DNA from 4 places in the Peribacillus sp. GL_122 genome. Region 2 is predicted to be linked to each of the others. Evidence: riboswitches for the same ligand, from Rfam matches in the RefSeq annotation. Region 2 holds a riboswitch; each other region holds the start of a gene.
The links. Region 2 has a riboswitch for S-adenosylmethionine ahead of AC3ISB_RS11485 (Na+/H+ antiporter NhaC family protein). Riboswitches for the same ligand answer to the same signal wherever they lie in the genome.

Region 1 (3,537 bases), 1.2 Mb from region 2:
ATCATGGTAAGCGCTTCACTTTGTGTTGGATTGACTTTACCTGGCATGATGGAGCTGCCTGGCTCGTTTTCTGGAATGGCTATTTCGCCGATTCCGCTTCTTGGACCACTTGCCAGCCATCTGACATCGTTTGCAATTTTCATTAAATCCGCTGCCAATGCTTTTAAAGCACCGTGTGCGTAGACGATTTCATTATGGCTTGTCAATGCATGGAACTTATTATCAGATGTGACAAAAGGATATCCTGTATCAGCAGCAATTTGTTTGGCGGAAAGTCCCGGGAATTCTTTTTTTGTATTGATTCCGGTTCCTACAGCCGTTCCGCCTAGTGCAAGGTTCAATAATTTTTGGCTGCTTTCCTCAATCATCGCTAGATCTTTGTCGAGCATCGCTTTCCAACCGGAAATTTCTTGTCCCAATGTTAATGGTGTAGCATCTTGAAGATGTGTCCGGCCAATTTTCACGACATCCCAAAACTCTTTTTCTTTTGTATCGAATGTATCACGAAGAGCTTTAATGGCAGGAACCAATTTTTCAGCGACTTCCATAAAGGCAGCAATATGCATGGCTGTCGGGAAAGTATCATTGGAGCTCTGTGCCTTGTTAACATCATCATTCGGATGAAGGGTTTCAGAATCACCATTTTCTTTTAACCATTCATTTCCTTTGTTAGCGACCACTTCATTCACGTTCATATTACTTTGCGTGCCGCTTCCCGTTTGCCAAACTACAAGCGGGAAATGTTCATCTAGCGTACCTTCAAGGATTTCGCCGCAAATCTTGACAATGGCATTCTTTTTAACTTCCGAAAGATCACCAAGATCATAGTTCACTTTTGCCGCAGCTTGTTTAACGTATGCAAATGCACGAACTAATTCAATCGGCATTTTTTCGTTACCGATTTTGAAATTGTTACGGCTTCTCTCAGTTTGTGCTCCCCAATATTTATCAGCAGGAACTTTCACTTCACCCATCGTATCTCGTTCGATTCTGTATTCCATGTGTTCTCCTCCTATGTTTGCACTATTCATTGAAGACCATTTGCATATGAAATGAATAATGTCGTATTATTCTTTCTCTCCATACATTGTACAAACTTTATTATTTTAAAGCAAAAATATCCGCTGACCCTTTCACTTTTTCTGGACCCTTCATGTTTATATGAAAATTCGGATATTCTTTTTTTAGACACCTAAAGTGTAGAGGCACTAAGCTCCAATTGACCTGGTCATGAACATCCAAGCATTATCCATCACAAAATGTTCTTGACAGTATTTTGTATATATAGTAAATTCAAAAGAAATTGAATAATCTAAACTCTTATCGAGAGAGGTAGAGGGAATGGCCCGATGACACCTCAGCAACCTTCATTTGTTTCAAACCAATGAAAAGGTGCTAATTCCACAAGTTTGTGAACTTGGAAGATAAGAAGAATGACTCGTCCTTACTTAATCAAAGTCTTCTTCTTAAAGAAGACTTTTTTTTATTTTATATAACTCAAAGGAGCAGTGAAAACCATGTACAAAACTGAAACATATCTTGCTCAATTAGGAAATCGCAGCGAAACGGCGACAGGAACAGTCAATCCGCCGGTATACTTTTCAACAGCTTTTCGCCATGAAGGAATTGGCCAATCAACGGGATTCGACTACACAAGGACAGGTAATCCTACACGCCAATTATTGGAGCGTTCCATCGCCGATCTGGAAAAAGGCGACCAAGGTTATGCCTGCAGTTCAGGAATGGCCGCCATTTCCACTATCCTTGCCCTTTTTAAATCAGGTGATGCATGGATTGTCAGCGAAGATCTTTATGGCGGTACATATCGTCTGTTAGAACAAGGTTTTAAAAAATGGGGGTTGCAGTGTGACTATGTAAACACTTGTTGTTTGGAGGATATCGAAAAAGCCATCACTCCTCACACGAAAGCCATCTTCATCGAAACTCCCACTAACCCCCTTATGCAGCAAACGGACATTAGCGCTGTTGCCGCATTGGCCAAACAAAATAATTTATTGTTAATCGTTGATAACACTTTTTACACGCCTCTTATTCAACAACCCATCCTGCTTGGAGCGGATATCGTGATTCACAGTGCAACCAAGTATCTCGGTGGTCATAATGATGTGCTCGCAGGACTGATCGTTGCTAGCGGCGCTGAATTATGTGATGCACTTGCCTTCCATCACAATGGAACCGGAGCTGTCTTGAGCCCCTTTGATTCTTGGCTGTTGATGCGTGGAATGAAAACCTTGGCATTGCGGATGGAGCGTCATGAAAAGAATGCCAAGATACTTGTAGATTACTTGTCGGAACATGATTGTGTCACGGACGTATTGTATCCCGGCAGAGGCGGCATGATTTCATTCCGTATCATTGATGAATCGGCAGTCAACCCATTTTTACAATCGCTCTCTTTAATTTCGTTTGCAGAAAGCCTTGGAGGGGTTGAAAGCTTCATCACCTATCCCGCTACACAAACGCATGCCGATATACCGCTTGAAGTCAGAACGGCAAATGGAGTTTGTAATCGCCTGCTCCGCTTCTCCGTTGGCATCGAGGACAGCGATGATTTGATCCAGGACTTACAGCAAGCATTCGCATATGTAAAAAGGGAGGCACTACGATGACAGATCATGATTTTAGCTTTGAGACCAAATTACTTCATAATCAACATAAATTCGATCCTGCAACGGGCGGTGTGAGCGTTCCCATTCAGCACGCATCGACTTTCCATCAATCCGATATCGATCAATTCGGCAAATATGATTACAGTAGAAGCGGGAACCCCACTCGTGAGGCGCTGGAAGATATCATTTCCGAACTTGAGGAAGGCACACACGGATTTGCCTTTTCATCAGGTATGGCTGCCATTTCAACAGCTTTCCTGCTGTTGTCTGCCGGAGACCATATCGTCATTTCCGAAGATGTGTATGGCGGAACGTTCAGGATGGTCACTAGTGTATTGACGCGTTTCAATATTGAGCATACATTCGTTGACATGACGGACCTTGAAAGCGTCAAAGCGGCCGTTCAGCCAAATACCAGGGCCATATACATCGAGACGCCTTCAAATCCGTTACTTAAAGTGACCGATATTCAAGCCGTATGTGATATCGCAAAAAAAGCCGGTGCCTTAAGTTTTGTTGATAACACATTCCTGACTCCAGCATTGCAAAAACCACTTAATCTGGGTGCTGATGTTGTCCTTCATAGCGCGACGAAGTTTTTATCCGGACATAGTGATGTGGTAGCTGGGCTTGCAGTAGTGAAAGATCCGGAATTGGCAACAAGACTCGGTTCCCTCCAAAACTCCTTTGGGGCGGTTCTTGGTGTCCAGGACGCCTGGCTTGTAATGAGAGGTCTGAAAACCTTGTCAGTTAGAATGGCGCACTCCCAAAAAGGGGCGGAAAAGATTGCAGCCTACTTAAAGGAGCAGCCCTTGGTGAAAAAAGTGTATTATCCAGGCCTTTCCGATCATCCACAGCACGCCATCCAGAAAGGCCAGTCACTTGGAGCGGGGGCGGTCCTATCATT
Region 2 (3,537 bases):
AATGATTTCGCTAAGGAATATGACTACATTATTCTTACATTATGTACAGACGTTATTGATTCAGCCTACGCACCTGGGGTAAGTGCTCCATCGCCGTTTGGACTGAATCCGAAATTGGTCCGTGCCATTATCAGGCATATCGTATCGAATGAAAAGATCCTCTCCTTTGATATCTCGGAAGTGAATCCTTCGTTGGACGAAAATAATAAAACCGTTACATTGGCAGCACATTTAATAAATGAGGTTTTACTGCATTTTAAATAATGAATGGCTTTCCTCAATGCCATCTCCTTAATCAATTATCGAAATTGAAGCGAAAAACCTTTGACAGATCCTGACTGTCCATGAATCATTCATGGACAGTCTTTTTTTGCCGCCTATCAAGGATTTATGGTCCCGGGCATTGTTCGACTAACCCTTTAAAGTGTAAAGGAACCTCCATGCGGCCTCTTCATTAGAAGATTAACCATGACTCTGCCATAGTTCAATACTGATACTTGTGGGTTTTTGGTTTATAATAACAACCATCTAGCCTTTTGAGGGGGGATTCCATGAATGAATATAAAGTAACGGTAAGGAATGGCAGTACCTTAATTTTGTCGGAAATCATTAAAGCTGAAGATGAAAGAGAAGTCCTTGGCACCCTTTTGATTTCCAGCGAATTATTTAATCAACCATTTACCGACATCAGGATTTTAGAACGCTGATTTGTGCCTTCCCGTTCCATTTGTTACACTGTAATAAATCTTAATACGGTAGGCGATATTATGTGTGGACGTTTCACCCTTTTCACTGACATTGAAGAACTAAAAGATCGGTTTGATATTCAAGGATCATTTGATGAGGAATACCAATTCAGCTACAATATTGCTCCCTCCCAATCCGTGCTATCCGTCATTAATGACGGGGCAATGAACCGACTTGGATATCTTCGGTGGGGACTCATTCCTTTCTGGGCAAAAGACGAAAAAGTGGGCTATAAAATGATCAATGCCAGAGCGGAAACCATTGCAGAGAAAGCTAGCTTCAAGAATGCGTATAAGAAGAAGAGATGCTTGATAATCGCTGACTCATTTTATGAATGGAAGAAGACGCCAGAAAGAAAAATACCGATGCGAATAAAACTGAAGAATCATGCTCCATTTGGAATGGCCGGTATATGGGAATCCTGGAAATCCCCTGAAGGCCGCAGCATCTACACGTGCTCCGTTATAACAACCGTTCCTAATGAGCTGATGACCAGCATTCATGATCGCATGCCTGTAATCCTTAAACCAGAAGATGAAAAAGATTGGTTGAATCCATCCATTAATGATCCTGCATATCTGCAGCAGTATTTAAAGTCATTCGATTCGGAACAAATGGAAGCTTTTGAGGTATCGACTGATGTGAACTCGACTAAAAAAAATTCACCTAACCTAATACAACAAATTTGCTGAGAGGTCATTAGACCTCTTTTTATATTAATTCCGTCCCGATAAATATCATAGAAGACTCATTGTACTGATTAACTGCACATTTCAAGATCTCTTATTAATCAGTAAGAAGTGCATGTGAATACTTTAAAACTAAACCTTGCGAAAATAGACAAAATGCTGTACTCTTATATTTGCTTTTCAAAACGACTTCGATGTCACTTTTACAAACTCAGATGGTTTCAGCAAGCTTCCAGCCTGGGACTTTTCTGACAGGCATCGTAATATTTGATAAATTATATAATTTTGATCTTCTTATCAAGAGAGACGGAGGGACTGGCCCGAAGATGTCTCGGCAGCGGACTTAATAGGAGTGCTGTGCCAAATCCAGCAGGCTGATTTTCGCCTGAAAGATAAGGAGGGTGTTTTTTATAAATTAAAAGACCTCTTCTTGTTGTTTAATAGAAGGGGTCTTTTTTATGCTGATAGTTTTTTTAGCTAATAGCTCCATGAATGGGTAATCAAGTTCAAATTGGTGTTATTTGCGAAAACTGTTAAAAGAATAAAAGCTATGACACATGTCATGGGAAAAATAAAAAGAGGTGTACATCATGAGTGCAAACAATAAAGGGAATCCATGGGCATTGATTCCATTTGTCGTATTTTTAATTTTATTTATAGGGTCCGGAATCGTCACTAAAGATTTTTATTCATTTCCGGTGATTGTAGCAATTTCTATTGCATCAGCAGCTGCATTGGCAATGAATCGGAAAGAAAGTTTCAATCAAAAGGTTGATATTTTCTGTAAAGGTGCCGGTGACGCCAATATTATGTTAATGGTTATCATTTTCCTTTTAGCCGGCGCTTTTGCCGAAGTTGCAAATGGCATGGGGGCAGTTGAATCAACGGTGAATCTTGCCTTAGCCGTTTTTCCGCAAAATCTTTTAATGGTAGGGATATTCATTATCGCTTGTTTTATTTCTCTATCTATGGGGACTAGCATGGGAACGATTGTAGCCCTAGCACCTATCGGGGTGGGAATTAGCGAGCAAACCGATATTTCGCTTGCCTTTTCAATGGCTGCCGTTATTGGTGGTGCGATGTTTGGGGATAACCTATCCTTCATTTCAGATACGACAATCGCTGCAGTTCGAACACAGGGAACGAAAATGAAGGATAAGTTTAAGGTGAATTTTTTCATCGTTTTACCTGCGGCCATCATCACATGTGCCATTCTTGGAATTTTAACGATGGGTGAACAAGCCGACATCACCCAAAATTCTTATAATTGGGTGAAGATTCTTCCATACCTTTGCGTATTGATCACTGCATTGGCAGGAGTCAATGTGTTCCTGGTCCTTTCTATCGGAATTGTATTTGCCGGAATAATCGGCTTGGCGGATGGAAGTTATCAACCGTTGGGTGTCATTCAAAAAGTTGGTGAAGGAATGGCGGGAATGTATGAAATATCCTTCCTTGCCATTTTAATTGCAGGTATGGTTGCTGTAATAAAACATAATGGTGGCATCGATTATCTACTCCACCTCGTGACCCGAAATAGCAAATCAAAAAAAGGGGCGGAATTCAGCATTGCCGGGCTTGTTGGTTTGACGAACCTTTCAACGGCAAATAACACAATTTCGATTATCATTGCCGGGCCACTTGCCAAAAATATTGCTGAAAAGTATGGGATTGATCCGCGTAAATCGGCGAGCTTACTTGACGTTTTTGCCTGTTGTATCCAAGGGTTGATTCCATATGGGGCACAGCTGCTTGTTGCAGCAGGAGTAGCAAAGATTTCACCGATAAGCATCTTGCCGTATTCATATTACCCAATATTAATTGGACTTTGTGGAGTCGTTGCCATCTTGATTGGTTTTCCACGGTTTCGGCCTGGAGAAGATGTAGCGAAGAAACGTACTTCTTAAAATGAGAATAGGTAATGAAAAACACCCTGGATCATTGGATACAGGGTGTTTTCTGTATGATCGAAATACTAAAACATAAGCATAAAAATTATTCAGAAGTCACCCTCGCTCTTATTTCAGAATAAGTGTCCTAAACTAATCAAGGCCGTCTTCATCTGACCTGAAAATACCAATTCATCTGTTTGATATTTCTT
Region 3 (3,537 bases), 890 kb from region 2:
TTTGTGTCAGATAATAACTTCCATAGCAAAACAAAATAAAAGGTATGCCACAATATAGTGCAATTCGTTGTGTAGGATCAAATGCAATTCCTATGCAAGAAGCAAGACATAGCAAAAAAGAAACGATTGGTATGAGTGGATATAATGGTGTATGATAAGCCAAATCATTTACTGAATTTCCTTCGTTTATAAATCGTCTGCGAAATAGAAACTGTGACGCGCTAATACTCATCCAAACTACTACCACGGCTAGTCCAGAAATGGATACAAGCACTATATATACAGTATCCGGTGCAATAATACTCGAGAAAAGGGCTAAACCACCTCCCAACATACTGAAAAGAACTGCATTTATCGGAACACCCCGTTTTGTCAATTTTGCAAATATGGGTGATATTGTTTTCTTATCTGCAAGCGACCAAAGCATTCTGGATGATGCATATAATCCTGAATTTGCAGCAGACAAAATGGCAGTTAATATAACAAAGTTCATAATATCCGCTGCATACGGCACTCCAATTCGTTCGAGAACTGCAACAAAGGGGCTCTCTAGTACGCTTGCATCCGAAATAGGCAATAATGCGGATAATACAACAATGGTTCCTACAAAAAAGATAATCAATCTCCATAATGTCATACGGATTGCCTTTGGTATCGTTTTTTCTGGGTTCACTGTTTCTCCAGCTGCAATTCCGATTAATTCAGTTCCAGAAAATGCGAAATTCACCGCGAGCATCGTCATTAGAATGGCAAAAGCACCATTCGGAAATAAACCTGCACTTGTAAAATTGGATAATAACGGAGCTGATTGTGAATTAATTATTGGAATAAAACCTACCATTGCTGCAGCTCCCAGAATAATAAATATCACAATAGCAAATACCTTTATAGACGCAAACCAGAATTCGGATTCAGCGAAAAACTTAACGGTCAACGCATTTAAAGCCAAGACTAATATGGCAAATAGAGCACTCCATATCCAGACATTGATTGATGGAAACCATCGCTGCATCAACAATCCTGCAGCCGTAAATTCCGAACCTAGTGCAACAGTCCAGGTTAGCCAATACAACCAGGCTACTGTATACCCTGTCCCTGGTCCGATGTATTTGGCTGCGTAGCTATGAAACGCGCCTGTCTCGGGCATATGTACTGCCAGTTCACCAAGACATAGCATGACTAGATAAACCACTAAAGCTCCAATCAGATACGAAAGGATGGTGCCGAATGGGCCAGCCTGTTGAATCGTATAACCCGAACTTAAGAATAAACCAGTTCCAATCACCCCGCCAAGCGATAGCATTATTATATGCCGTGCTTGCATTTTCCTTTGAAAATCATGTTTTCTTTTGTTCTCCATTCTTACTCTCCTTAATCTTGGATCCAGAAAAAACGAAAACGCACTCTAAAAGAGTGCGTTACTGACAAATAAACACGTACGGTCTTATCTATCAAGGTTTCACCCCCTGGAATTAGCACAGTGTCTTTGTAGACCTGCTGCTGAGGTTTCATAGGGCCAGTCCCTCCACCTCTCTGGATAAGAAATTATTTTTTTATAACTTTATCAATCTATGAAAAAATTGTCAAGTTTTGTTTCGGATTGTAAAGACTTCCTTTAAAATTCTAACGATCATGGCACCGGCGGCATAAATATGAAATGGTTGCTCGTTTTTGGAACAGTCGCTTACCACATTAAAATTGCAGATAAAGCTAACCGGGTAATTTTGATTTTAAAAAATGACGCCATCTTAAAAAGATGACGCCATTTTTTCTTTCTTTTCACTTAAGGACGTTCTATTTCAAATAATTCCCCTAGTTTTGTATAAGTATGACCCGCTAATCTTGCTACAGGTTTTAGCCCATTCTGGTCAATTCGGCCATTATGGTAAATATCTTGCTCTATATGATAGCAGACTATTTTCCCTATCAATAAATCACAACCAGGTTTATTCTGGGAACCTGCCAATGGTATCGCTTGCTCTAATGTACATTCAAAGCGTACCTTCGCTTCTTGCAATCCTGGTACGGATACCTTATCACTAACAGCCGGCGTGAAATTGGTAAGACCCAATTCACTTTCGTCGGATGGGAGTTCCTTCGCCGTTCGATTTGCATCAGCTACATTATTCTCATCAGTGATATGAACAACGAATTCACCTGTTTGAATTGCATTTCGGGCCGTGTCTTTTGAAACCCCTTCTTTCCGTTGGACAGAAATGGAAATCATCGGAGGATTTGAACTGACTATGTTAAAAAAGCTGAACGGCGCTATATTGATTGTACCGGTTTCGGATTTTGTCGTAACCAAGGCTATAGGTCTCGGTATAATGCTTCCAGTCAAAAACTTATAATTATCCCGTTCAGTCAGACTTTCAGGATTAACAGAAATCATCTTCATTCCCTCTCATTCTTATAAAAAGTGCTTTTGAAACCATGAACCCGCTGCCTCAACCTCTGAACGTGTTAACTGATGACCGTAATTTTCCCACTGAACATCCACTGTAGCACCAGCTTGCAGTAAAAGTTGATTAAGTTCATCAGTTTCTGCTGCCGGGCAAATCGGATCGTTTTTACCTGCAGCAATAAATACAGGTATATCCGAAAGGGACGGCAATGCAATACCTCGTCTAGGCACCATTGGATGATGAAGAATCGCTCCTTGTAATGCCCCTTCGAAATGGAACAGCAAACTTGCCGCTATATTTGCACCATTGGAATAACCTAATGCTACCACTCTTTCACGGTCGAAGTCATATTTTTTGGACGCTGATTCCAAGAAGTCATAAAGCTCCTTCGTACGAAAGATCAAATCTTCTTCATCAAAAACCCCTTCGGATAACCGGCGGAAAAAACGTGGCATTCCGTTTTCAAGTACATTTCCCCGTACGCTTAATACGGATGATCCCGGTGAAACCATTTCCGCTAATGGCAAGAGATCTGTTTCCGTTCCTCCAGTGCCATGTAAAAGCAAAAGCAATGGCTCTTCTGGATTACTTCCTTTTTGAAAAATATGCTTCATCATTTATCCTCCTCCAGTACTCTCGGCACTGCCGGCAGTAACGTTTTCTCCATGATTCCCCTTTTTTCTTCCAGCCATGGCGGCAGCATTAATTTACTACCCATCGTTTCCTTCGTTTCATCATGAGCGAAGCCAGGTGGATCTGTGGCAACTTCAAAAAGTATGCCTCCATCTTCCCTGAAATAAATGGCATCGAAGTATTGACGGTCTGTAAAGGGTGTCACACCATAGCCATGGTTGGCGATATGCTCCCTCCACTCTTTATGATCTTCATTATCGATTGCACGCCATGCAATATGATGGACGGTTCCCACTCCGATTTTCCCATTTGGCAACACCGTTTTTTTAACATCTATCAAATTTCCGATGTCCGATGTGGATTTGAAGCGGATGTAATCGCCCTCTTCCCCAATTTTTTGCAGGCCCATCACTTTCTCTAAGAGTTCCATCGTTTTGATCGGTTCTGACGTCAATAATACGGCACCGCCGAATCCCTTGACCGCCTTGGCAGCTGGTAC
Region 4 (3,537 bases), 2.8 Mb from region 2:
TACTTCGATATAATCCGGCTTGGTTTTCTGCACCAGCTTATAACTTTTCTCAAGCGCATGTGAATCTATTAAAAAGATTCGCTGGATGGCAATGACTCCCTTTTGCTTCGCCTTCAATATAACGTTTGATTTAGTTGAAATCAGCCCATATGGATTATATTCCTGACAAATGAATTCTGTCGCGTACTCATCACTTCTTATGCCATGGATCAAATCGACATGATAAATCATTTTCTTATTATGCTGCTTTGCCATCATACTTACGTTTTTCAATTGTGATATATGCAAATCAAGAAACACACCTATTTCATAGGAACTTTCTAAAAATCTTTCGAAATCCTTCATGCTTGCTGAAGCAGGCAAAATCTTCTGATCCATCATTATCCTCCTCATTCCCAGAAAAACTCAAAACTTCAAGTCATTTAGTATATTTTAAAGAGCTTGATTTATCAAACACATTTTTTTCATGACCAATGTCACCATAACACTATCATACCTGTCACTCCCTTTATAGTTTTCGGCTAAGAATGTATGTAAACTCCATCATAAAGTAATTTTCATTTTCAATGCACCTTCGACGAGTTCATACGATTTAATTGTGCCAACGGGAATTTTTCTCACGATGCTCCAAGCATTAACATTCATTTTGATCGTTCTTTTTTCAAATTCAAAAAATGGAGGTCTGTTAAATATCCTTTGGTTGATGAAATTCCTGTCAATTGGTTCCATTTCCACTAATTCAAATACAATCGTTCTTTTTTCCACATGAACCGGTTTTAATGTAATCCGAAAAGCTACGTTTTTCTTAAACATCATTTTTTTCACTTCCATCGTTCCGGAAAGCACTATATGCTTTGGCGTAATCTCGACTTTAATATCCTGACCATATGATTTCATTCTTAAGATATTCTCTATCATGGCTTCAGTTACCGTTATCGGTATGCCATTTTTGAATGGACTGAATGTACTCATCCTTGCATTCCCCTCCTGCCGCTCATACAGAACGTCGGTTATAGCATATGCCAGGTTCCTTGATGTAGTTAACTTTTCAACCCATATTAATAATCGGTATATTCGAAATCTTCCACCTTCAATACTTGACCTTTATAAAAACTATCTGTATAGTCATAATTAATTTAATAGACAACTCTTATCCAGAGAGGTGGAGGGACTGGCCCTTTGATGCCTCAGCAACAGACTGATCATGTACTGTGCTAATTCCAGAAGTGTAAAAACTTGAAGATAAGAAGAGTATATAGCTTTGCTGCCAACACCTCTTCTTATTTTTAAGAAGAGGTTTTTTATTTTTAAAAGGAAAGAAGGAATGCAACATGTCAATCACATTAACGAAAGCACCATTCAGGGCCGATCACGTCGGAAGTTTATTAAGACCAGAACGTTTACATATTGCCAGAAAGCAATTTAAGGAAGGTACCATTTCAGCAGAGCGGCTTCGTGAAGTTGAAACCGAAGAAATCAATCGGATTGTCGAAAAACAAATTGAAGTTGGATTAGAGGCCGTGACGGATGGTGAGTTCAGACGAACATGGTGGCACTTTGACTTCCTCGAACATTTAAATGGCATCGAGGGATATGTGACTGAAAAAGGTCTCACATTCGATGGTGTGGAAACAGAGAGATATAACGTTCGCAATACCGGGAAGGTTTCATTCAATCCTGAACATCCCTTCATTCGCGATTTCATTGAATTGAACAAAATCGTGAACGGACGCGCCGTTGCCAAGCAAACCATTCCCAGCCCAAATCAATTATTTGCTGTAGGCATTCATAATGAAGACATCTATCCTGATATTGAAGACTATGCTAATGATATCATCAAAGCGTATCAGCATGCTTTGAAGGCTTTTTATGAAGCAGGTGTACGTTATCTTCAATTGGATGATGTATATATTGCCAGACTTTCAGCTCCAGATTTCCAGTTCAAAGATGGAAAATATACGAGGGAACAGTTAATCGATCTTGCACTTCGCGTAATTAATGGCGCATTGGAAGGCAAACCAGAAGACCTTGTCGTCACTACACACCTATGTCGTGGGAACTACCAGTCGACTTGGGCGTTTGAAGGAAGCTATGCCCGTATCGCCCCAACTTTATTGGCAAAAGAAACAGTGGATGGATTTTTCTTGGAATATGATGATCAACGCTCAGGAGATTTCAAACCATTGGAATACATTCCAAATGGCGGAGCACGGGTCGTACTGGGTGTCGTCACTTCAAAAAATGGAGAAATCGAAGACAAGGAAGCTGTTAAGGCACGCATTGAAGAAGCCTCGCACTTCGTTCCTCTCGAACAATTATGCTTAAGTCCGCAATGCGGCTTCGCCTCCACCCATCACGGCAACAAGCTGACCGAAGAACAGCAATGGGAAAAGCTGAAATTCGTCGTTGATGTAGCAAAAGAAGTATGGAAATGATTTTTTAGCGGAGACTTTAATTCTGATTTACAGGATTTGAACAACCTAATCGGCCGCACTTATAAGGGAGCCGATTAGGTTCTTGCAATAATACATTTCCATTCCTTTAATGACTCTTTAGATAACGGTATCAAGTTTTGCTATTTATGAAACTAACGATGAATGATAAAACTATTTGACATATCGATAATTCTCGATATAATGAAATGTATGAAAACAATCGAGATATTTAAAGCATTATCCAATGAATCCAGGTTGCAAATCTTACAATGGCTCAAGGCGCCTGAACTCCACTTCACCCCTCATGAGGGAATAGACATGAAGGAAACCGGCGTTTGCGTAAGTCAGATTACGGAAAAATTAAACATGACCCAGTCCACGGCCTCTCAATACCTCTCGATGCTTCTTAGAGCAGGATTGATTAAAACGGAGCGGATAGGAAAGTTTACGTATTACAAACGAGATGAAGAGGCAATCTCAAAAATTACTGATTTCTTGAAAGAAGAAGTATGAAAATGAACCTGATCCGTACCTTAGAGGGTTGGGTTCATTTTTCTCTCTAACATTTCGATATTTCGCGATATGTTTATTTTTTTATTCATACATATCAACATATTGCGATATGTCTTTATATAAAATTAATAATCATTAATGAGGAGTGAATCTATTTTGCTTAATACATGGAAAATTTACATGTTAGCGATTATCAGTTTTTTAGTAGGAACATCCGAATTCATAATATCCGGAATTTTGGATAAGATTGCGGATTCTCTTGGAGTGACCCTTGCTGCCGCAGGACAGCTCATTACAATTTTCTCCCTTGTCTACGCAATCGGTACACCCATTCTCATGGCTTTAACAGCAAGTTTAGACAGACGAAGATTAATGTTGTATTCCCTTGGACTATTCGTAGTGGCCAATCTGCTTGCCTTTCTATTACCAGGCTTTGGACCGTTTCTATTTGCACGCATAATCATGGCACTTGGTGCAGGATTGGTTGTAGTCACCGCTCTGAATATTGCCGCTAAGCTTGCTCCGCCAGATAAACAAGCAAGTTCTATTGCGACAGTTGTCATGGGGTTTACAGCTTCCCTTATCATTG

Region 1: another riboswitch for S-adenosylmethionine. It lies ahead of AC3ISB_RS05715 (methionine biosynthesis PLP-dependent protein); the one in region 2 lies ahead of AC3ISB_RS11485 (Na+/H+ antiporter NhaC family protein).
Region 3: another riboswitch for S-adenosylmethionine. It lies ahead of mmuP (S-methylmethionine permease); the one in region 2 lies ahead of AC3ISB_RS11485 (Na+/H+ antiporter NhaC family protein).
Region 4: another riboswitch for S-adenosylmethionine. It lies ahead of AC3ISB_RS25215 (5-methyltetrahydropteroyltriglutamate--homocysteine S-methyltransferase); the one in region 2 lies ahead of AC3ISB_RS11485 (Na+/H+ antiporter NhaC family protein).

The regions. Positions count from the first base shown of each region.
Region 1 is NZ_CM174415.1:1,185,835-1,189,371, reverse strand. It holds gene fumC (class II fumarate hydratase) at 1-1,001, opposite strand, end outside; SAM riboswitch class I at 1,318-1,431, shown strand; gene AC3ISB_RS05715 (methionine biosynthesis PLP-dependent protein) at 1,518-2,630, shown strand; gene metC (cystathionine beta-lyase) at 2,627-3,537, shown strand, end outside.
Region 2 is NZ_CM174415.1:2,378,749-2,382,285, forward strand. It holds gene hutG (formimidoylglutamase) at 1-264, shown strand, start outside; gene AC3ISB_RS11475 (hypothetical protein) at 552-707, shown strand; gene AC3ISB_RS11480 (SOS response-associated peptidase) at 768-1,439, shown strand; SAM riboswitch class I at 1,728-1,835, shown strand; gene AC3ISB_RS11485 (Na+/H+ antiporter NhaC family protein) at 2,027-3,343, shown strand.
Region 3 is NZ_CM174415.1:3,265,812-3,269,348, forward strand. It holds gene mmuP (S-methylmethionine permease) at 1-1,360, opposite strand, end outside; SAM riboswitch class I at 1,442-1,544, opposite strand; gene AC3ISB_RS15655 (flavin reductase family protein) at 1,784-2,392, opposite strand; gene AC3ISB_RS15660 (alpha/beta hydrolase) at 2,411-3,019, opposite strand; gene AC3ISB_RS15665 (ring-cleaving dioxygenase) at 3,019-3,537, opposite strand, start outside.
Region 4 is NZ_CM174415.1:5,183,700-5,187,236, forward strand. It holds gene AC3ISB_RS25205 (glycerol-3-phosphate responsive antiterminator) at 1-378, opposite strand, end outside; gene AC3ISB_RS25210 (hypothetical protein) at 544-972, opposite strand; SAM riboswitch class I at 1,148-1,249, shown strand; gene AC3ISB_RS25215 (5-methyltetrahydropteroyltriglutamate--homocysteine S-methyltransferase) at 1,332-2,435, shown strand; gene AC3ISB_RS25220 (ArsR/SmtB family transcription factor) at 2,646-2,948, shown strand; gene AC3ISB_RS25225 (MFS transporter) at 3,105-3,537, shown strand, end outside.